4 regions of the Pseudomonas sp. 05L36 genome follow, and region 2 is predicted to be linked to each of the others. Evidence: predicted binding sites of a transcription regulator. Region 2 holds the regulator's gene; each other region holds the start of a gene.
The links. The regulator FliA, encoded in region 2, starts transcription of late flagellar genes. The targets are predictions, from matches to a motif close to CTAAAGTTTNNNNNNNNNNNGCCGNTAA.

Region 1: a site for FliA is predicted at 1,914-1,941, ahead of flgM (flagellar biosynthesis anti-sigma factor FlgM). Genes of this name have one in related genera too.
Region 3: a site for FliA is predicted at 3,162-3,189, ahead of AC1DKH_RS09815 (methyl-accepting chemotaxis protein). Genes of this name have one in related genera too.
Region 4: a site for FliA is predicted at 1,678-1,705, ahead of motA (flagellar motor stator protein MotA). Genes of this name have one in related genera too.

Annotation. Positions count from the first base shown of each region.
Region 1 covers NZ_JBFTOU010000008.1:248,657-254,244, reverse strand. The annotation lists gene AC1DKH_RS12085 (flagellar brake protein) at 196-942, opposite strand; gene AC1DKH_RS12080 (flagella synthesis protein FlgN) at 1,035-1,502, opposite strand; gene flgM (flagellar biosynthesis anti-sigma factor FlgM) at 1,551-1,877, opposite strand; gene flgA (flagellar basal body P-ring formation chaperone FlgA) at 2,045-2,803, opposite strand; gene AC1DKH_RS12065 (chemotaxis protein CheV) at 2,887-3,819, shown strand; gene cheR (protein-glutamate O-methyltransferase CheR) at 3,865-4,692, shown strand; gene flgB (flagellar basal body rod protein FlgB) at 5,063-5,470, shown strand; gene flgC (flagellar basal body rod protein FlgC) at 5,474-5,588, shown strand, end outside.
Region 2 covers NZ_JBFTOU010000026.1:60,148-65,735, reverse strand. The annotation lists gene AC1DKH_RS24110 (chemotaxis protein CheA) at 1-584, opposite strand, end outside; gene AC1DKH_RS24105 (protein phosphatase CheZ) at 639-1,427, opposite strand; gene AC1DKH_RS24100 (chemotaxis response regulator CheY) at 1,449-1,820, opposite strand; gene fliA (RNA polymerase sigma factor FliA) at 1,989-2,729, opposite strand; gene fleN (flagellar synthesis regulator FleN) at 2,726-3,556, opposite strand; gene flhF (flagellar biosynthesis protein FlhF) at 3,673-5,001, opposite strand; gene flhA (flagellar biosynthesis protein FlhA) at 5,013-5,588, opposite strand, start outside.
Region 3 covers NZ_JBFTOU010000007.1:20,466-26,053, reverse strand. The annotation lists gene AC1DKH_RS09825 (inorganic phosphate transporter) at 152-1,765, opposite strand; gene AC1DKH_RS09820 (transporter) at 2,008-3,030, opposite strand; gene AC1DKH_RS09815 (methyl-accepting chemotaxis protein) at 3,304-4,929, shown strand; gene AC1DKH_RS09810 (PepSY domain-containing protein) at 4,990-5,295, opposite strand; gene AC1DKH_RS09805 (glycerophosphodiester phosphodiesterase) at 5,503-5,588, opposite strand, start outside.
Region 4 covers NZ_JBFTOU010000015.1:69,919-75,506, reverse strand. The annotation lists gene AC1DKH_RS17005 (rhodanese-like domain-containing protein) at 1-27, opposite strand, end outside; gene AC1DKH_RS17000 (HDOD domain-containing protein) at 69-1,607, opposite strand; gene motA (flagellar motor stator protein MotA) at 1,775-2,626, shown strand; gene motB (flagellar motor protein MotB) at 2,630-3,658, shown strand; gene AC1DKH_RS16985 (toll/interleukin-1 receptor domain-containing protein) at 3,710-4,201, opposite strand; gene AC1DKH_RS16980 (caspase family protein) at 4,201-5,160, opposite strand; gene AC1DKH_RS16975 (TIR domain-containing protein) at 5,163-5,570, opposite strand.

The DNA.
Region 1 (5,588 bases), on a different contig from region 2:
TTCGGCAGCCCCTACAGATATTTCGTTATATGTGCTCCCCGGGATTGCGTGAAGAACCTAAAAAAACGGGCAGTCACCGCAAGGGACTGCCCGTTTTTGTAGGAGCTGGCTTGCCAGCGAAGACGTCCGTTGTATCGATGCAAGGTTAAAGGACGCCTTCGCCGGCAAGCCGGCTCCTACAGGGGCCGTGCTACATCAGAGATCGTCTTTGTCGAAGCGACGCGCTTCGCGTTGCAACTGGTAGACGAAGCGTTCGACCTGACGCTGCACCAGCCCGCTCATGTTATGGAAGCGAACGCCGGCGAAGGTGGTGGAGATTTTTTCTTCGAAGTGCAGATAACGCAACTCGACCGGCGCGGTCATCTTGCCAAAGGGCAGTTCGGCGCTGAAGCGGTCGTAAACCTGACCCAGTTGCAGGCTGCCAGTGATGTCACCGTCGAAACGCAGTTTGCAGCCGGTAGCGGAAATATCCAGCAGCTTGCCACTGATGGAGGCCTTGAGCTTTTCGCCGTCGAGGTTGACGTTGACCAGTTGTGCCAGCTTCAGTGCCGCACGGAACGCATTACGGCGCTGGTGGTACACCACTTCATCGGGCAGGGTGCCACGATAGCAGCGGCTGCCACCGGATTCGTCGATGTTCAATTGGCCGTTGCTTTCCCAGGCTATGCGTACGCCTTCGTGAAAGCCTTCGACCCTGAACGGCTCGCCCGCCAGCAGGTAGCGCTCGCCGTCACGGGGAATCATTTCGTCCAGGGCAATCATATTGCTGTCACGGTCCAGGTCCACCAGGTAGCTCTGGAAGCGCTGGCTGCGCTCGTGGAACGTAATGATCAGCGGGTCATGGCTTTCGAGCAGCTGGCGCAGGTTGCTGGAGATTTCCAAGGGCGTGGAGAGCACCTTGGGTGGCTGCGGAGCATCATCCACGGATAAGGCATTGGACACGGTTAATCAATCTCCAGACAAAATTTGACTACGGCTGGGTGGCAGTTTGCCAGTATGTTGCGCGTCTTGATAGAGCGGGGGCATTGACCGGTTCATGCCTGACTGAGCGGGCGCGGCTTGGCAAGCTTGGAGAATGTTCCGCTGGCATCGTAAAGCGCCGGGGTTTCACCGCCGGTGAGGATTTTCAGCTGGGTGGCCGTAGCGGCCTGCTGAGTGAGGATCGACTGGCCGTTGTTGGCGTTGATGGCCTGACACTGGGCCAGGAGATCGGTCAGCACGTCACTTTGCGCCAGCAACTGCTCGCCAATGCTCGACTGGCTGGCCAGTTGCTCCAGACCGCCACGGTTGGTCGGCAGGTTGAGGCTGGCGAGGACTTCACTGCGCTTGCGGCCATGCTGTTCGAGCAAAACGACCAATGCCTGTTTCTGCGCCAGGATGTCCTCGAGCAATGGCATGTCGCGGCCATGCAATGCGAGGGATTCGGTCTGCAGCAGTTCCAGCAGGTGTTGCGCTGGAGCAAAGTCGTCGGTGATCAGTTGCAGTAATTGAGTGTCGTGCATGGCTGGCCTTGGGTTTTAAGCGTCCAAAAGCCTGGCGCTGGCGGTGGCCTAGCGCTGGGCTTCGAAGTTGAGCAGTTTGCTGGCTACACGGTTGCTGTCGACTTTATAGCTGCCATCGGCAATCGCTGCTTTCAACTCGGCCACGCGGGCGTTGTCGACGGCGGGTTGATCGCGCAGCTTGTCAGTGACCTTCTGCAACTGTTGAGCCTCATCGCTGAGATGTACCGATTCCCCGCTTTTGACGGTACCGGCCTGTTCGGCCGCGGACTCCAGCGGCAAGGATTTGCCGGCTTCGGCGCTTTCCTTGCTGGCGCTGGTACGTGTACTGCCCGTAAGGGACGAGGAGCTGTTCAAACGGCTGAAATCGATGACCATGATAAAAAACCTCTGGGAATTTGGACGCTTGCCATGGTTTCGGCCATTCCCTGGAAAACTTTAGGCCCATTTATCAATGAACCTTGCGCGCGCCAGCGCTTACCGTGCCTGGAACACAGTCTAGGGAACAGCCGCGGCAAGTGCCACATTCCGATGAACTGAGCGCCTTACATGGACACTTCCACCTGCCCCGGCGCCATGACCTGCGCCTTGATGACCCTTTGGGAATTGAGGTTCTTCACCCGAATCTGTTCGCTCAGGCTGCCGTTTGACAGGGCTTCGCCCGGCATGCGCACGCTGAGCGTGCCGCTGCGGGCGGTAATCACCACCTGATCACCCTTGCGGATGACCTCGGCCTGTTCGATATGCACCAGGGTAATCACCTGGTCGGCGACCATTGGTCGGGTCAGTCGCTGCCCGATCGCCTGATCGAGAGAGGTCAGGTAGCCCTGGCTGATGAGGCTGATATCGCGCTCGCGCAGGACCACATCCCCAGGTTCGACAATGGCTGCGCGGCGCAGTGGCCGGGCGCTGGTCACGACATCGCGAAACAGGCGGACTTGAGCGGGTACGAAGACTGTCCAGGGGGAAGCGCCCTCGCAGCGGACCTTGACCGTAACCCGTCCCAACGGCTTGGGACTCTCAAGGGTTGCTGTCAATTCCTTGTCGCACATGGGCATGTGCATACGCGGATCGAGCGGGTTGACCTGGATCTCGTAGCGACCTTCCGTTTGGCTGGTAGCCAGATAGTCTTCTACGGTGAATTCAAGAAAGCCCTGAGTGACGCCGATAAGCATGTCAGGCAAGGTAACCGCGTCAGCAAGGGCAGGGCTGCCAGCGTTGAACAGGCAAACAGCCGCCAGCACGCCGAGCAATTTTCGGCAGGGTGTGGTCAGGCGTCGGAAAAATGTCGGTTCTGTGTTCATAACGATTAAAAAAGCAAGCGCCGTGCCGTTTAGTGATGAAGGCGCGTCGCAACAACACTTGGCGTTGGTGTAGGAGTCTGGGCATGGCTGGTGTAATGGATTCGGTAAACCAGCGCACGCAACTGGTGGGGCAGAATCGCCTTGAGCTGTTGTTGTTCCGTCTCGACGGCCAGCAGCTGTACGGGATCAACGTGTTCAAGGTTCGGGAGGTGCTGCAATGCCCCAAACTGACGCTGATGCCCAAGTCCAGTCCTGTCGTGTGCGGCGTGGCGAACATCCGGGGGGCGACCATTCCGATCCTTGATCTGGCAATGGCGACTGGCTCCGGTGCGTTGAAGGACAAGAACAATCCCTTCGTGATCATCACGGAGTACAACACCAAGACCCAGGGTTTCCTGGTCCGCTCGGTGGAGCGCATCGTCAACATGAACTGGGAGGAGATCCATCCGCCGCCCAAGGGCACCGGGCGCGATCACTACCTGACGGCGGTGACGCGGGTCGACAATCAGTTGGTCGAAATCATCGACGTCGAGAAGGTGCTGGCGGAAGTGGCACCGACGCCGGAAGCGATTTCCGTGGGTGTGGTGGATGTCGAAACCCGGCACAAGGCGCTTTCGTTGCGAGTGCTGACGGTCGATGACTCGTCGGTGGCGCGCAAGCAGGTCACGCGTTGCCTGCAAACGGTCGGCGTCGAAGTGGTGGCGTTGAACGATGGTCGGCAAGCGCTGGATTACCTGCGCAAACTGGTCGACGAGGGCAAGAAACCGGAAGAAGAGTTCCTGATGATGATCTCCGACATCGAGATGCCGGAGATGGACGGGTACACCCTGACGGCGGAAATCCGCAACGACCCGCGCATGCAAAAGCTTCATATCATCCTGCATACTTCGTTGTCGGGGGTATTCAATCAGGCGATGGTCAAGAAGGTCGGTGCCGATGACTTCCTGGCCAAATTCCGTCCTGATGACCTGGCATCCCGGGTAGTCGACCGGATCAAAGCAGCAGATTTCAGCTAGGGGTTCGCACCCCAGGCAGTCAACACGATTTAAGAGGCGGCATCATTGTCTACGGGTAATTTGGATTTCGAACAGTTCCGGGTATTCCTGGAAAAAGCCTGTGGCATTTTGCTCGGTGAAAACAAGCAGTACCTGGTCTCCAGCCGTCTCAACAAACTGATGGAACAGCAAGGCATCAAGTCTTTGGGTGAGCTGGTTCAGCGCATGCAGACGCAACCGCGCAGCGGTTTGCGCGAGCAGGTGGTGGATGCCATGACCACCAATGAAACCCTGTGGTTTCGAGACACCTACCCGTTTGAAGTCTTGAAGAACAAGGTCCTGCCCGAAGCGATCAAGGCCAGTCCCGGCCAGCGCCTGCGCATCTGGTCGGCGGCATGCTCGTCGGGCCAGGAACCCTATTCGCTGTCGATGTCCATCGACGAGTTCGAGCGGGTCAACATGGGTCAGTTGAGGATGGGTGTGCAGATCGTTGCCACCGACCTGTCCGGCACCATGCTGAACAACTGCAAGACCGGTGAGTACGACAGCCTGGCCATCGGCCGCGGTCTGTCGCCCGAGCGTCTGCAGCGTTATTTCGACCCGAAAGGACCGGGACGCTGGGCGATCAAGGCGCCGATCAAGAGCCGCGTGGAATTCCGTTCCTTCAACCTGCTGGACAGCTACGCGAGTCTGGGCAAGTTCGACATCGTGTTCTGCCGCAACGTGTTGATCTACTTCTCCGCCGAGGTGAAGAAGGACATCCTGTTGCGCATCCACAGCACGTTGAAGCGGGGCGGTTACCTGTTCCTCGGTGCTTCCGAAGCGCTGAACGGGTTGCCGGATCATTACCAGATGGTCCAGTGCAGCCCGGGGATCATTTACCAGGCGAAGTGATGCAAAAGTGGCGCGCATAAAAAACGGGAGTCCTCAGGGACTCCCGTTTTTTTGTGCCTGATGATTTCTCGCAAGCACTGCATTTCCCTGTGGGAGCGAGCCTGCTCGCGATGGCGTCCTGACAGTCGAGTTCAACTTTGCCAGACACACCGCTATCGCGAGCAGGCTCGCTCCCACAGTGGCCGGCGGTGTTCTGAAAAGGGTAAGGAGGCGGCAGAAAAGCGGCATGCGGCGGAAAACCGTTGCCGCTTTTCTGGCATTGCCGCGTTGCCATGGCCGGCAAAGCCCCGGTTTCCGGGCTTTTTTGAATTGGCATGGGGCTTGCTAAGTTGATCCTACGAAAAATCAGGTCACCCGAAGGTTTCCCGACATGAGCATCAGCTTCGATAAAGCGCTCGGTATCCACGAACAAGCCCTGGGCTTCCGCGCCCAGCGTGCCGAAGTCCTGGCCAACAACATCGCCAACGCCGATACCCCGAACTACAAGGCTCGGGACCTGGACTTCTCGAAAGTGCTCGCCGAGCAGAACGAGAAAACCAAAAGCGGCACCTTCGCCCTGAACATGACCAACAGCCGTCACATCGAGGCTGAAGGCCTGGGCAATGGCGACGAGTCGTTGCTGTATCGCACGCCGATGCAACCGTCGATCGACCAGAACACCGTGGACGCCCAGCTGGAACAGTCGAACTACGCGCAAAACGCGATCGGCTTCCAGGCCAGCTTCACCCTGCTCAACAGCAAATTCAAAGGGCTGGTGTCAGCCCTGCGCGGAGAGTAAGCCATGTCTCTATCCAGTGTTTTCAACATTGCCGGTAGCGGCATGAGTGCGCAGACCACGCGTTTGAACACCGTCGCTTCGAACATCGCCAACGCCGAGACGGTTTCGTCGAGCATCG
Region 2 (5,588 bases):
TCGGCATCGGTGATTTCATCGCTGACCGGCGCAGAAACAGCCGCCGGCGCCTCGGCCTTGGCCTTGGCCTTGACGGCGTTCAGCGAGTCCAGCAGTTGTTCGAATTCATTGTCGGTGATATCGCCCGATTCGCTTTCTGCCACAGACTCTTCAATCACTTCGGCGACAGGTGCTGATGCGGCCTCGTCAGCCGATTGCGGCTCGGCCAGACGGGCCAGCGCCGCGAGCAGTTCAGGTGTCGCAGCGGTGATCGGGCTGCGTTCGCGGACTTCGCTGAACATGCTGTTCACCGCGTCCAGCGCTTCGAGAACCACGTCCATCAGTTCCGAGTCGACGCGACGCTCACCCTTGCGCAGGATGTCGAACACGTTCTCGGCGATGTGGCAGCACTCCACCAGCTCGTTGAGCTGAAGGAAGCCGGCGCCCCCTTTTACAGTGTGAAAACCGCGAAAAATTGCATTGAGCAGATCCGCATCATCCGGACGGCTTTCCAGCTCGACCAGTTGCTCGGACAGTTGCTCTAGAATCTCGCCGGCCTCAACCAGGAAATCCTGAAGGATCTCTTCATCGGCGCCGAAGCTCATTAAGGGGGTGCTCCTACAGGTCTAAAAACCCAAAAAACCTAAAATTCTAAAACTCTAAAATCCCAGGCTGGATAACAAATCGTCCACATCGTCCTGACCGGACACAACGTCTTCTCTTTTATCGGCATGAATCTGCGGACCTTCACCCTGAGAGAGATGTTTTTGTGGATCTTTTTCTGCAAGCATCGCTTCACGGTCATGTTCGATGCCCGCAAAGCGGTCCACCTGACTGGCCATCAGCACGAGCTTGAGCAGGTTGCTTTCAACTTCGGTGACCAACTGGGTCACTCGCTTGATCACTTGCCCTGTGAGGTCCTGGTAATCCTGGGCGAGCAGGATGTCGTTGAGGTTGCCCGACACCGCGCGATTATCCGTGCCGCTGCGCACCAGGAAGCCGTCGACCCGGCGGGCCAGTTCACGAAACTCTTCGGCGCCGACTTCGCGACGCATGAAGCGTCCCCAGTCCGTGCTCAAGGCCTGGGCTTCATCCGCCAGGCCATTGACCAGCGGCGTGGCACTTTCCACCAGATCCATGGTGCGGTTGGCCGCAGCCTCGGTCAGCTTGACCACATAGCCCAGACGCTCGGTGGCGTCGGTGATCTGGGACACTTCTTCGGCTTGCGGCATGTGCGGGTCAATCTGGAAATTGACGATCGCGCTATGCAGTTCGCGAGTGAGCTTGCCCACTTCCTGATACAGGCCGCGGTCACGGGTCTGGTTGAGCTCATGGATCAATTGCACCGCGTCGCCGAACTTGCCTTTTTCAAGGCTCTCGACCAATTCGACGGCGTGTTTTTTCAGGGTCGACTCAAAGTCGCCCAATGAAGTTTCGTTATTGCCCATAGCTCCCCCGTGGCGCACTCATCAACCGATGCGTTCGAAAATCTTCTCGATTTTTTCTTTCAACGCCTGGGCCGTGAAGGGTTTGACCACATAGCCGTTAACGCCGGCCTGGGCCGCTTCGATGATCTGCTCGCGCTTGGCTTCAGCGGTCACCATCAGCACCGGCAGGTGCTTGAGCTTTTCATCGGCACGCACGTGGCGCAGCAGATCGATACCGGTCATGCCAGGCATGTTCCAGTCCGTTACCAGAAAGTCGATGCTTCCGCTGTTGAGCACCGGAATGGCGGTAGTGCCATCGTCGGCCTCGACGGTGTTGGTGAACCCAAGGTCACGCAGCAGGTTCTTGATGATCCGCCGCATCGTTGAGAAGTCATCAACGATGAGGATTTTCATGTTCTTGTCCAATTCGACCTCCAAGCAGTCTTAAACGCGCCCAGCACCTGGACGCGCCATTTCAATCAATCCGGCAAAGCACTCGATGACTGTCTGGAGCACAACAGATCGCGACCGGCGCAGTTCAACACCACACCGGCCTCGTTCGCAGTGTCCCCCACACTGCCTTCAGCGCGCTCGCCACTCCCCCAAACGCCCCCGCAAACGGGCCGCGCACTGGCTGTGTAACTGGCTGACCCGAGATTCGCTGACCCCCAGGACCTCACCGATTTCCTTGAGGTTCAACTCTTCGTCGTAGTACAGCGCCAACACCAGTCGCTCACGCTCCGGCAAATTGGCAATCGCCTCCGCCAGCGCAGCCTGGAAGCGTTCATCTTCCAGATCGCGTGACGGCTCGATATGAGCACTCGCGCCATCCTCGTGCAGACCTTCGTGTTCGCCGTCCTGCAACAGGTCGTCGAAACTGAACAGCCGGCTGCCCAGGGTGTCGTTCAAAATCCCGTAGTAATCGTCGAGACTCAATTGGAGTTCGGCCGCAACTTCGTGATCTTTAGCGTCACGGCCGGTTTTCGCTTCAATCGAGCGAATGGCATCGCTGACCATGCGCGTATTGCGGTGAACCGAACGTGGCGCCCAGTCCCCCTTGCGCACTTCATCGAGCATGGCGCCGCGGATTCGAATGCCCGCGTACGTCTCGAAACTGGCGCCTTTGCTGGCGTCATATTTGGTCGACACCTCAAGCAGGCCGATCATCCCGGCCTGGATCAGGTCTTCGACCTGGACGCTGGCCGGCAGGCGCGCCAACAAGTGGTAGGCAATGCGTTTAACCAGCGGCGCGTAACGCTCGATCAGCTCGTACTGCGCATCACGCGCCGATTTTTTGTAGAGGTTGTAACCGCTTGCTGTCATAGAACCGGTCCTGCTGTCTGCTGCACGAGGCGCTCGACGAAAAACTCCAGGTGCCCGCGCGGGTTGGCAGGCAGCGGCCAGGTATCGACCTTCTGTGCGATGGCCTTGAATGCCAGCGAGCACTTGGAACGGGGGAAGGCCTCGTAGACGGCGCGCTGCTTCTGCACGGCCTTGCGCACGCTTTCGTCGTAGGGCACCGCGCCGACGTATTGCAGGGCGACGTCGAGGAAGCGATCCGTGACCTTGGTCAACTTGGCGAACAGGTTGCGCCCTTCCTGCGGGCTCTGGGCCATGTTGGCCAGGACGCGGAAGCGGTTCATGCCGTAGTCACGGTTAAGCAATTTGATCAAGGCGTAGGCGTCAGTGATCGAGGTCGGCTCGTCGCACACCACCAGCAGCACTTCCTGGGCTGCGCGAACGAAACTGACTACCGAGTCACCAATGCCCGCAGCGGTGTCGATCACCAATACGTCGAGGTTGTCGCCGATATCGCTGAAGGCCTGGATCAGGCCGGCGTGTTGCGCGGGGCTCAGATGCACCATGCTCTGAGTGCCGGATGCGGCCGGAACGATACGGATGCCGCCGGGTCCCTGCAGCAGTACATCGCGCAGTTCGCAGCGGCCCTCGATCACGTCGGCCAGGGTACGTTTGGGTGTCAGGCCCAGCAGAACGTCGACGTTCGCCAGCCCCAGGTCGGCGTCCAACAGCATGACGCGCCGGCCAAGCTCAGCCAGAGCCAGGGACAAGTTCACTGACACATTAGTTTTCCCGACGCCACCTTTGCCGCCGGTCACCGCGATCACCTGTACGGGATGCATGCTGCCCATGTTATTTCTTTACCTTGTCTTGCATAGACGGAGGCCACATTACTGGCTGCGCGTTCACAAACGGAACAATGCATGGCAGACCATCGATGTAGGTACAAAAACTGTTCATTACTACCTTAGCCAACCTGCTTGGTTTGGCTGTGGTAAATATCAGCGAACATGTCAGCCATGGCTTCTTCGCTGGGTTCTTCCTGCATTTGCACGCTGACGGCGCGACTGACCAACTGATGACGGCGCGGCAGATGGAGATCATCCGGAATCCGCGGGCCATCGGTCAGGTAGGCCACCGGCAGCTCATGACTGATGGCCAGGCTCAACACCTCGCCCAGACTAGCCGTTTCATCCAGTTTAGTCAGGATGCAGCCCGCGAGCCCGCAACGCTTGTAACTATGATAGGCGGCGGTTAGAACCTGTTTCTGGCTGGTGGTTGCCAGGACCAGATAATTTTTCGAGCGGATGCCTCGACCGGCCAGGCTTTCGAGTTGCATGCGCAGGGCCGGATCGCTGGCCTGCAGGCCGGCGGTATCGATCAGCACCACGCGCTTGCGCAGCAAGGGTTCCAGCGCCTGCACCAGGGACTGGCCCGGATCGACGTGGGTCACCGACACATTGAGAATGCGCCCCAGGGTCTTGAGCTGCTCCTGGGCACCGATGCGGAAGCTGTCCATGCTCACCAGTGCAATGTTCTGCGCGCCGTACTTGAGCACGTAACGGGCCGCCAGCTTGGCCAGGGTGGTGGTCTTGCCCATGCCGGCTGGGCCGACCATGGCGATCACACCGCCCTCTTCCAGCGGCTCGACTTGCGGGGTAACGATCATGCGCGCCAGGTGCGCCAGCAACATGCGCCAGGCCTGACGAGGTTCTTCGATTTCGCTGATCAGCGCCAGCAGGTCGCGCGACAACGGGCCTGACAGACCAATGCGTTGCAGGCGACGCCAGAGGTTGGCCTGGTCCGGACGGCTGCCCTGCAGCTGATTCCAGGCCAGGGAGCCGAGTTGTACTTCCATGAGTTCGCGCAGGCTGTTGAGTTCGAAACGCATCGAGTCGAACGCGCGCGGGTCCACGCCAGTGGAGGCTGGTGCAGCGGGCGGTGCGGGGCGACGGGGTTCGGCGTAGGTCGGCTCGATCAACGGCTCGGCTGCGGTGAGCGGCAAGCCGGCGAACAACTGGCGATTGGTCGCATTATCGCTCTCGCCGACGCCACGCAGGCTCAGTTCGGCCTGGGCAGTGACGATCCGCGACTGAGTCTTGCGCAGCTCGTCTTCGAGTTCCATGTTCGGAACCCGCGGCGCCAGCGCCGACAACTTGTAATCCAGCGCTGCCGTCAGCTCGACACCCCCGGCGATCCGGCGGTTGCCAATGATGGCGGCATCAGCGCCCAGCTCATCGCGAACCAGCTTCATGGCCTGACGCATATCGGCGGCGAAAAAACGCTTAACTTGCATAAACCACTACCTCAGCCGTTGGGCCCTACTGTCGCAACGATGGTCACTTGCTTGTTGTCAGGGATTTCCTGGTAAGCCAACACGTGCAAACCCGGGACTGCGAGCCGGCCGAATCGCGAGAGCATCGCGCGAACCGGACCGGCCACCAGCAGAATCACCGGTTGACCTTGCATCTCCTGGCGCTGCGCTGCGTCGATCAACGAACGTTGCAGCTTCTCAGCCATGCTTGGCTCCAGCAGAACGCCCTCTTCCGAGCCTTGTCCGGCCTTTTGCAGACTATTGAGCAATATCTGTTCCAACCTTGGCTCCAGCGTGATCACTGGCAGCTCCGACTCAGTGCCTACAATGCTTTGCACGATTGCACGGGATACGCCAACACGCACGGCAGCCACCAGCGCGGCGGTATCTTGACTCTTGGCGGCATTGTTGGCGATGGCTTCGGCAATGCTGCGGATGTCACGCACAGGCACTTGTTCGGCCAACAGCGCCTGCAGCACCTTGAGCAGCTGCGACAGCGAAACCACGCCCGGCACCAGCTCCTCGGCCAGCTTCGGCGAGCTTTTGCCCAGCAATTGCATGAGCTGCTG
Region 3 (5,588 bases), on a different contig from region 2:
GTCGGCAACAGGCTGACAAACTGAAGCGCCATCCTCGAATGAAACGATCAATACCTTGAGTTGGCGATGAAATGCGCGGCTTTGCGCCGGGCTGAAAGCAAACATCCCGCAGCGATTGCTCGCTGCGGGATGTGAGTACAGGCGGGAGTGATCAGAACAGTTGGGTGAACAACCAGTACAGGCTACCCGACAGCAGGATCGCCGCCGGCAAGGTCAACACCCAGGCCATCAGCAGGTTGCGGATGGTCCTCATCTGCAAGCCGCCGCCGTTGGCGACCATGGTCCCGGCCACGCCCGAGGACAGCACGTGAGTGGTCGACACCGGCAGGCCGAACATGTCGGCGGCGCCGATGGTCAGCATCGCCACGGTTTCTGCCGAGGCGCCCTGGGCGTAGGTCAGGTGGGTCTTGCCGATTTTCTCGCCGACGGTCACCACGATGCGCTTCCAGCCGACCATGGTGCCCAGACCCAGGGCGATGGCCACGGCGATTTTCACCCACAGCGGAATGAACCGCGTGGAGTTGTCGATCTGTTGCTTGAACAATTGCAGCTTGCCGTTGGTGTCGGCGTCGAAATTGCCGACCTTGTTCTTGTCCATCAGGCGAATGGTTTCGCTGCTCAAATACATGTCGTTACGCACGTTGCCCACGGCCTCGGCCGGGACTTTCGACAGCGAGCCATATCCCTTGACCTGGGCGCCGATGCTGCCGGTCAGCGCAGCCAGCGCCGGCACCAGTTGCGGGGTCGCTTCCTTGCTGCGCATGTATTCGGACAGCACCGCGCGTGGGTCGGCGGGGGGCGATTGCGGTGCCGCCTTGACCAGCGCTTGCTGGGTCACTTCGGCGACCGCGGCGAACTGCAACGCTTGATCGGCCGGCATGGTGCGGTTCAAGGCGTAAGCCATTGGTAGCGTGCCCACCAGAATCAGCATGATCAGGCCCATGCCTTTCTGACCGTCGTTCGAACCGTGGGCAAACGACACACCAGTGCAGGTCACGATCAACAGGCCGCGAATCCACCACGGCGGCGGGGTCTCGCCCTTTGGCTCCTTGTACAGCGCACGATTCTTGACGAACGCGCGCAGGGCCAGCAACAGCAGTGCGGCGCAGCCGAAGCCGACCAGTGGCGAGAGCAACAGCGCGTAACCGATCTTGGTGGCTTGCGCCCAGTCCACGCCACTGGTGCCGTCGCGGCCGTGCATCAGGGCGTTGGCCACGCCGACCCCGATGATCGAGCCGATCAGGGTGTGCGATGACGACGCTGGCAGGCCCAGCCACCAGGTGCCGAGGTTCCACAGGATCGCGGCGATCAGCAGGGCGAAGATCATGGCGAAACCGGCGGACGAACCGACTTGCAGGATCAGCTCCACCGGCAGCAGGGCGATAATGCCGAACGCCACCGCGCCACTGGACAGCAGCACCCCGAGGAAGTTGAAGAAACCGGACCAGACCACCGCAACGTTTGGCGGCAACGAGTGGGTGTAAATCACCGTGGCCACTGCGTTGGCGGTGTCGTGGAAGCCGTTGACGAACTCAAAGCCCAGGGCAATCAGCAGCGCCACGCCGAGCAGCAGAAACGGCGTCCAGGTGGTGACCACCGTGCCGAGTTCGCTCATGTCGTGCATCAGGCTGTAGGCGGTAAACAATAAGCCGATGGCCAGCACGGCAAAAAACACCACGATGGTGAGCAGGCCGGGTTTCTTGTCGAATAGTGGTTTGGCGCTACTGGCGGGTGCCGGGGCGGCGGTGTAGGAGGGCGTAGCCATCACGGACATTCCTGAGGGGGGAGGTGTACCAGTGATAATCGTTGCCAATTGTTACAGGGAGACTGCTTTGGGCCAGTGTTTAGGTTTTTGCAGCCCGCTGATCTGAAGTCACCTGTTTGTGGAAGTGAATCCTGGAACCTGTGTGCGAGCTTGCTCGCGATGGCGTCGGTACAGCCAGCATTGATGTTGACTGATCCACCGCTATCGCGAGCAAGCTCGCTCCCACAGGGGGCCGGGTGCGTTCAATAATCCTGCTGCTTGCGAAACGCCCAGCGCCCGGCGATCACGGTAAAGGTCGCGACCAGCGCCACCAGGATCCAGAAACCCTCCGGATCACCGGCCAGCGGAATGCCGCCGACGTTCATGCCGAAGAAACCGGCGATGATGTTGATCGGCAGCGCCAGCACCGTTACCACCGTCAGGGTGAACAGCGTGCGGTTGGTCTGTTCGTTGATGTTGGCGGCGATCTCTTCCTGCAACAGCTTGATCCGCTCACCCAGCGCCGTGAGGTCGTTGATGATCAGCGCAAACTCCTCGGTGGATTTGCGCAACTCCTTCACGTCTTCCTTTTGCAGCCATTGCGGTGGCCGGTTGAGCAGGCGCAGCAAGGAGCCTGGCTCCAGCGCCAGCAGCCGTTGCAAGCGCACCAGCACCCGGCGATTGGCGCCCAGCTCAGCGCGGTTGGTCGACAGGCGCGAGGAGAGCAATTCGTCTTCGATCTGATCCACGCTCTGGCTGGTCTTGCGCACGATCTGGGTCAGCACTTCACCCTGGTCGCGCAGCAAATGCACCAGCAACTCCAGCGGGGAGCGAAAGCATTCCCGGGCCTTCACCGACGAGCGCAGTTTGTCCACCGAGTGCAGCGGTTGCAGACGGGCGCTGATGATCAATTGGCTGCGGGCGCACACCCACAGGGTCGAGACATCCGACGAGACCATGTTGCTGAGGTTGAACACCACGTCGTTGACCACCGCGAGCAGCGCCGAATCGACATGCTCGATGCGCGTCGAGCGCGAGCCTTCGTGCAGCGCCTCGAAAAATTCCTCGGGCAACTCCAGATGACTTTTCATCCAGCGTTCGCACGCGGCATGGGCGAGGTTCAGGTGCAGCCAGAGAAATTGCTCATCGCTTTGCGGTTGTTGCAGGTACTGCAAGGCCTCGGCGGAATTGATTTCCCGACCGGCCTCACCGGGGCGAAAGCTGAAACCATAGAGCAGGCCGAACAGATCCGTGTCGCGATGACTGTGATCGATGCTGTGGTTCATGAGGGCTCGCAAGGGGAGACGCCTGTCGCAGGTTTCGCAGGTTCACTTGAACGGCATCATCGCAAGCGGGGATGACGGTTTTGTGACGGGAAAATAACGCAAACGATTGCACTACCGGCGGTCGGAATTTTCTCAAGAACCGCTCTGGCTTGCCGATCACGCTTGGGTTGAGTTGCGCGCCGCCGGCCATCGGCCGGGACCGCAGACAGGGAAGTCCGGACACTTTTCACGCCTTACCGGGGCGTGCCTCATTCCCGTCATGAGTACCATCCGATGCTTTTGCAAAAGTCCCTGAGAGCACAAATTCTCGCCCTGCTGAGCGGCAGCCTGCTGGCGACTCTGTTGATCGCGCTGGCGTGCTTTCACTTCCTGTCCAGCGGCGTGCAGAGCTACGCCAATCTGATCGAAGGCCCGCTGCATACCTCGCAATTGATCGATGAAGCCAACCTGCAATTCAAGGTGCAGGTGCAGGAGTGGAAAAACGTCCTGTTGCGCGGCAAGCAACCGGCGGACCTGAGCAAGTACTGGGGGCAATTCGAAGACCGTCAGCGCGATGTGCAGAACATCCTCGGCGAGCTGGCCGGGCAGAAGGGCATCGAGCCGCAACTCAAGAGCCGCATCGAGCGCTTGCGTGACGAACATCGCCAGTTGGGCGCGGCCTATCAGAAGGGCCGGGACGCGTTCGTGGCCGCCGGTGGTGACCCGACGGCAGGCGACGCGGCGGTCAAGGGCGTGGACCGCGCGGCCAGCGATCAAATGAGTGAACTGGTCAGCGAGTTGCGCAAGCAGGGCGCCGAACAATCGACGCTGATCAGCGCCGCTGCCGATCGCACGGTGATGCTGGGGATCATGGTGATGCTGGTTTCGGGTTTGCTGATCGGCCTGCTGAGCCTGTGGCTGGTCAACCGCAACCTGGTCGAGCCGATCCGCAAACTGATCGAATACGTGGCGCAACTCAGCCAGGGTCGTTTTGGCGAGCGCGTGGCCAGCACTCGCCAGGACGAGTTGGGCAAACTGGCGATGGCCGCCAACACCCTGCGCGATTTCCTCGCCGAAACCTTCAGCCGTTTGCAGCGCAGCGCGTCTGACCTGGACAGCGCCAGCGGTGAGTTGAACTCGATCGCCACCGTGATGGCCGGCGGTACCAACGAGCAGTTCAACCGCACCGATCAGGTGGCCACGGCGATGAACGAAATGTCCGCTACCGCACAGGAAGTGGCCCGTCATGCCGCCGAAGCGGCACGGGCCGCCGATGATGCCGACCAGTCCGCCCAGCAGGGCGAAAAAGTCATGCAGGGCACCATCCACACCATCACCCAAATGCGCGGCGAAATCGCCAACACCGCCACGGTCATCCGCCAACTGGAAACTGACAGTGGGCGCATCGGCAAAGTGCTGGAAGTGATTCGCGGCATCGCCGAACAGACTAACCTGCTGGCACTCAACGCGGCCATCGAAGCGGCCCGCGCCGGTGAGGCCGGACGCGGTTTCGCGGTGGTGGCCGATGAAGTGCGCAGCCTGGCCCAGCGCACGGCAGCGTCAATCATCGAGATCAACCAGATCATTCAGACCGTGCAGACCGGTGCAATCGAAGCAGCCCAGGCGATTGAAAGCGGTCAGTCGCGCAGCGAGCAGAGCGTGCAGCAAGTGACCGAGGCCGGCGCCATGCTCGAACGCATCACCCTGGCCGTGGAAGCCATCCGTGACATGAACCGCCAGATCGCCACTGCCGCCGAAGAGCAGACCTCGGTGGCCGAAGACATCTCGCGCAACCTCACCGAGATCACCAGCATCGCCAGTACCAACCTGGACAACGTGCAGCGCACTGAAGCGGCCAGCAGCAACCTGCATGGTTTGTCGGGGCAGTTGAACGAGGTGACGGCGCGTTTGAGCGCTTGAGTCCAGAATGCACAAAAGCCGCACGACTTCTCAATCGTGCGGCTTTTGTGCGCTTCGGGATCAGGTGTCCTGTTTGTTCTTCAGGACCTTGCCGTTGGAGGCATCGATGTCCACATCCCACTCGACGTTTTTGGCATCACGCAGTTCGACTTCGTACTCGTAACCGTTGAAGTAGTTGTCCAGTTCGGTTTTGGTGATCGTTGCACCCGGATGCAGATCCAGCGCGATCCTGTTCAGATCTTCCAGTGACTTGATCTTGCCGTCCTTGACCAGTTGCGGGATCTCATCGACTCGCACATCGGCCTGGGCCAGGCCCGCGGCGAAGGTCAGGGTTGCAGCGGTCAACAAAGCAGTCAGGGTCTTCATGGGCTTCTTTCCTTGGGTGATCCGTTCAAGTGAGATCAGGTTACCTTGTGTAAATTAATCCACCCTTAAAACCCCCGACATGTCCTGCATCAATCCCTGTGGGAGCGTGGCTTGCCCGCGAAAGCGGAGGGTCAGTCAACGTGGATGTTGAAGCTGATGGCCCTATCGCGAGCAAGCTCGCTCCCACAGGTTTTGTGCAATTCGGCATCAGTAGCCGTTGTTCTGTAGCACCTGCGCCACACTCGCCGCCGCCGGGCGTTTATAGAACTTCAGCAATTCACTGGCGCGATTGG
Region 4 (5,588 bases), on a different contig from region 2:
CAGCGGCAAGCCAGAGAAGTCAGGCATGTGAGGTCTCCAGAGCACAAAAGGGGGGATTGTAGCGCAGCTTATTGGCCACGGTGGCTAAAGCTGTGCAGGGCTTTCTCGATGCACTGCGCGGTTTTGCCGAAGGCCTGTACGGAAATTTCCGAAAACGGTCCGCCGCCCTGGTCCGCCACGACGATCATGATCACCCGGCCATTATTGACCAGCGAGCGTAGCAGCAGGTGTTCGCCGCTGAACTGCGAACGCAGGCTGTTGGGCAGCAGCGCCGAGAATTGCGCGTTGTTGGCTGGCGTCAGGCGCACCTGGGCCTGTTGCGCGAGCAGGCGTTGCAACACGTTGCTCTGGCTGACCACGAAGTTCAACCCGGCCGCTTCCTTCGGCAGACCGGCCGTCTGGTGCGCGCGCAGGTTGGCTTGGGTGCGGTCGGCCATCAGGATCATCACCCGACGCATGCCGCAGGCTGCGAGGGCGTCCCGGGCGGCGATGGTCAGGTGCATGGCGTTGGTGAAGCGACTCGGCTCGGCCAGCAATTCGGCACATTGCTTGCGCCACTTCGCCAGGTCTTCGGCGGTGGGTGCCGATGCCGGCAGCAGCCCGGCGTGGATACGATTCGTGCCCCACGGCCAGATCAGTGATTCGGCGGGGTGCCAGAGGTCGGGCATGGCGTGTTGGCGTGCGCTGTTGACAGCTTGCTGGTGCAGTTGCTGTTGCACCTCGTCCATCGGCATTTGCAGGTAAAGGCTGGTCAGGAATTGCCAGCGCTCACTGTGCGGGCTGTCCCAGGCGTGTTGCGCCGACAGTGCCAGCCCATTGGCCAGCAATACCGTATTGGCCGGTTGATTGAGCCAGCGGCGCAGGGTCGGGTCGTCATCGAGACGGTTCTGCTGGCGCAGTGGATGCTCGCTGTCACGGGCGATGCGCAGGACTTTCACCAGTTCCCGCTGTTCAGTGAGCAGCAGTCGATAGCCCTGCTGCACCCAGATCGGCAAGCGCCAGATCTCCACCATCGCCTGGCCGATCTCCAGCAGGCGTACGCCAAGCAATTGCTTTTCGACTTTGCATGCGGACTCGCCTTTGTGGATGACCCGCAACTCCCATTCTTCGAGCAGTTTTGGATGGGTCAGCGCCAACGGCCACAGGGGCGAAAGAAACAGCAGGCTGCCCCAGTGGATGTCCTGCCACAGCCGCGCCAGGCGGCTGGCGAAAAAACCGTTGGCCTGTTGCGTGGCGTGCTGGCTGATCATCTGCAGCTGACGCAAGGCTTTGGGGATCTCGGACCGGGGTTCGGCGGGCAGGCGCGCGAGCAGTTCTTCCGTGCGCTTCAAGCCGAGGCGGTTGATTGCAATTTCAAGGTTTTCCGCAGGTTCGGTCATGCTGCCATGGGTATGCCGGTTGGCTTCGCGAATCACGCTCAAGGCCAGGGCCGGACTGCCTTGCATCAAGTCAGCGATGTCGCGCAGCGAGCTGCGATTGTCACGGATGGCCTTGCAGACCCGGTCGTGGCTGGCTTGCGGAACCGGCAGGCGTACGCCATCGAGAAGCTTGACCCAGCCTTCGAGAGTGGTCGGTTTCGGGGTTGGAACGTTCGTTTCGTTAACCATGGTGGGAGGCGATCATCGTCAACATTACCTGTGCCCGGATGGGGTCAAATCAGTTTTTCGCCTGAACTGGCTATAGTCTGGCGCAGTTTTGCCGATAAGGAGAAGAAGAGATTTTTTAACTTCCGAATATGACCTTGAACCCGACTCAGTAAGTGCTCTCCTAACCTATGGCTAAAATTATCGGCATCATCGTCGTATTCGCGAGCGTGCTCGGCGGATACGTGCTTTCCCACGGCAAGATTGCCGCCTTGATCCAGCCTTTCGAGGTCATGATCATCGGTGGCGCCGCCCTTGGTGCATTCTTGCAGGCCAACCCCGGCTACATGACGATGCACGTGCTCAAGAAGTCCCTGGGCATGTTCGGCTCGCGTTTCAATCACGGCTTCTACCTTGAAGTGCTGGGCCTGATCTACGAGATCCTCAACAAGAGCCGCCGCGAAGGCATGATGGCCATCGAAGGCGACATCGAAGATGCCGCCGCGAGCCCGATCTTCGCCAAGTACCCGACGGTCCTCAAGGACGAGCGCATGACCGCGTTCATCTGCGATTACCTGCGCATCATGTCCTCCGGCAACATGGCTCCCCACGAGCTGGAAGGCCTGTTCGACATGGAGCTGTTCAGCCTCAAGGAAGACCTGGAACACCCATCCCACGCCGTAAACGGCATTGCTGACGCCATGCCCGGTTTCGGTATCGTCGCGGCGGTACTGGGGATCGTGGTGACCATGGCTTCGCTGGGTGAGGGCGATCAGAAGTCCATTGGCCTGCACGTGGGTGCGGCACTGGTGGGTACCTTCTTCGGTATTCTCGCCGCCTACGGCTTCTTCGGCCCTCTGGCCCATTCCCTGGCCCACGATGCCAAGGAAGAACTGAACGTCTACGAAGCCATCAAGGCCTCGTTGGTGGCTTCGGCTTCCGGCATGCCGCCATCGCTGGCCGTGGAGTTCGGGCGCAAGGTCCTGTACCCGGCGCACCGTCCAAGCTTCGCCGAGCTGGAACAAGCGGTTCGCGGTCGTTAAGTTATGGAAAACAATCAGCCGATAATCATCAAGCGCGTCAAGCGCATCGCCGGCGGGCACCACGGGGGCGCCTGGAAAATCGCCTTCGCCGACTTCGCCACGGCGATGATGGCGTTCTTTCTGGTGTTGTGGCTGCTGTCCACCGCCACGCCGGAACAGAAGATTGCCATCGCCGGTTACTTCAAGGACCCGATCGGCTTTTCCGAAAGCGGTACGCCGTACATCATCGATCTGGGCGGCACGCCGACCCTGGCGCCGGAAAACACCCTCAACCCTGAAGTGAAGTCCCAGCCGCAGCCGGACAAGGTCACCATCGATACCGACCAGGTCGAAGGCATGGCCGAGCAGGTCGAAAAGGAGCGCCTCGAGCTGTTGCTGCAAGAGCTGCAGAACAAGGTCGAAGAAAACCCGCAGCTGCAGAAGTTCAAGGATCAGATCCTGTTCGAAATCACGCCGGACGGCCTGCGTATCCAGATCATGGACGCGGAAAACCGCCCGATGTTCGACTCGGGTTCAGCCCGTCTGAAACCGTATTTCGAAGACATCCTGCTGGCCATGGCCGACACCATCAAAGCGGTGCCGAACAAGATCAGCATCAGCGGCCACACCGATGCCAAGCCGTACACTGGCACGGGTGACTTCGGTAACTGGGAGCTTTCGGCCAACCGTGCCAACGCCGCTCGGCGTGCGCTGGTGGCGGGCCGCTATCCGGATGCGCAGGTGGCGCGGGTGGTCGGTTATGCCTCGTCGGCCCTGTTCGATCGCGAGCATCCGTTCAATCCGGTGAACCGCCGTATCGACATCGTGGTGCTGACCAAGAAAGCCCAGCGTGCGATCGAAGGTTCGCAAGGGGCGGAGCCTACGCCTGATGTTCCGCAAGGTTCGGCTGCACCAGGCGCCACACCGGCTGCACCGGTCGACCCGAACGCGTTGCCGGCGGACAAGGAACCGCTGCCGGCTCATGAACTGCGTGAGCGTCTGAACCTGTTCGATGATCCGGCACCGAAACCGGGTGAGCCGCCCAAGCAGTGACCGACAAAAAAGCCGACAGCGATGTCGGCTTTTTTGTCGGCGTTTTCTACGTTAAAAGCCGCGGGTGATTCGGGATTTGAGATCGGCGTGAAAGCGATCCGCATTGGATTTGTTGACGCTGCGCACCGACTCGCTACCTGTCACCGATTCCAGCGACATCGAGCGCTTGAGTGTCGCTTCGTTGCGATAGGCATCGATAAAGAACTCGATGTCCCGGTCGCTGATCAGCTTCGGCCATTTATCGAGGTACAGCGGCAGCTCTGTCGGGCCGGTCTTGAACGAGCAGATACGCCGATTAGTGATAGTCGCCTCGCCGATTTCGAACGGCACCCACCAGGACAGCGCGGTTTTCTCCGACACCACCGCCAGCAGGTGCGTGCATTCGCTGATGTTGCGGGTGATCACCCCGGTGATGTCATCGGTGGTCTGGGATTCGATATCCAGTACGTCGAGGTAGGTCTTGATATTGGCCTGGATCAGGCGCCCGTTGATTTTGACCGCGTGGGCGCGATCCATGTGGCGGTAGCTGATAAACACTGGCATCAGAAATGTCCCTTGATCGCGAGTTCGCGGTAATAGGCGCCGAGGGCGGTGAGGCGGCAGCCGGTGGCGTGGATGGCGGCGTAGTACATGTGTTCGGCGTCCACCGGTTCGACCAGGCTGTGGCGGTTGCACTTTTGCAGTTGGGCGAAGACTTCGCCGTGTTCCGGGTTGAACTCGGGTTCGGTGGGCTCAAAGCTGGAGGCGAGGGGGTACACCGACTCCGCTTCGGCAAACCATTCGGGGAGTTTGCGCAGGATTTCCTTGGGGATCAGCGGCGACACTTCGCGCAGGGAAATGAACTGCGAGACGTTGGTCTTGAACACCGGACGCTGTTCCCAGGCGTCGAGGGCATTGTCGACAAACGAATAAAGGCTGCCGGGGGTGATCTTGCCCAGGATGTTCGCGGCTCCACCGTGCAGGGCCTGGAGCAACAATCCGGTGAACACGCCGTGATGCACGCCCTCCATCGCCGGCTCTTCCTTTTTGCAGGCGGTCAGGATGGTCATGCCTTCGCCGACCACGCTGCCTTCACTGCGCAAGGCGCGCAGTTCGCCGGCCGAGCCGCTCTGGCAACAGTCGAGAATGATCACTTTGTTTTTGATCTTCGTGGCTTTGCTCGCCCAGTTGAGAATGTCGCTGAGGCGAATCCCGTCCTTGGCGCTCTTGTAATCCTGCGGGATCAACATGCCTTCGTCGGTGTCGGTATCGAAGCTGCCGTGGCCGGCGAAATACAGCAGCGCGACATTGCAGTCCCCGGCAAACAGCTCGCGGATCTGATCTTCGAGTTTTTCCCGGCTCAGGTAGTCCTCGGCGGAGGTCAGTACGATGTTCTTGAAGTTCGGATCGCCATTGGCATCGGTCTTCAAAACGGACGCCATGGCCATGGCGTCATTGCTGCAACCGCTCAGGCGCGATACATGGGTGTAGTCGTTGATGCCGATAAACAGTCCCTTGCGCATGGTTACACCGCCGTATGCTGGCGAATTGCATCGATGATGCTGTTGGTGTTCCACGCACATTCGGCATGTGCCGCGTCACGTACCACCGTGGAAATGCGCTCGGCACCGAACGGCTTGATCGCAATGATCACCTTGCCCATGCGCTTGGCGATCTCGATTTCCTTGTTGATCCACTTGCTGTAGGTGGAGTACATCCCGGCCATGATCAATACCGCCGAACACGGGCGAATCTTGTTTTCGATGGCCTCCTCAAGTTGTTTGTCGGTTTTTGCGCCGACAATCGGGTTGTCCGGTGGCACCGAAAAATTCTTGTAGGTGAAACCCGGCTTGGCGTTGAGCAGGCGCACGAGATTGTCGTGGGCGTCGGGGTAGTTCCACGAGTGGCTGATGAACAGGTGGTAGGTTTGCATGGGTGTCCCTCGGTGTCG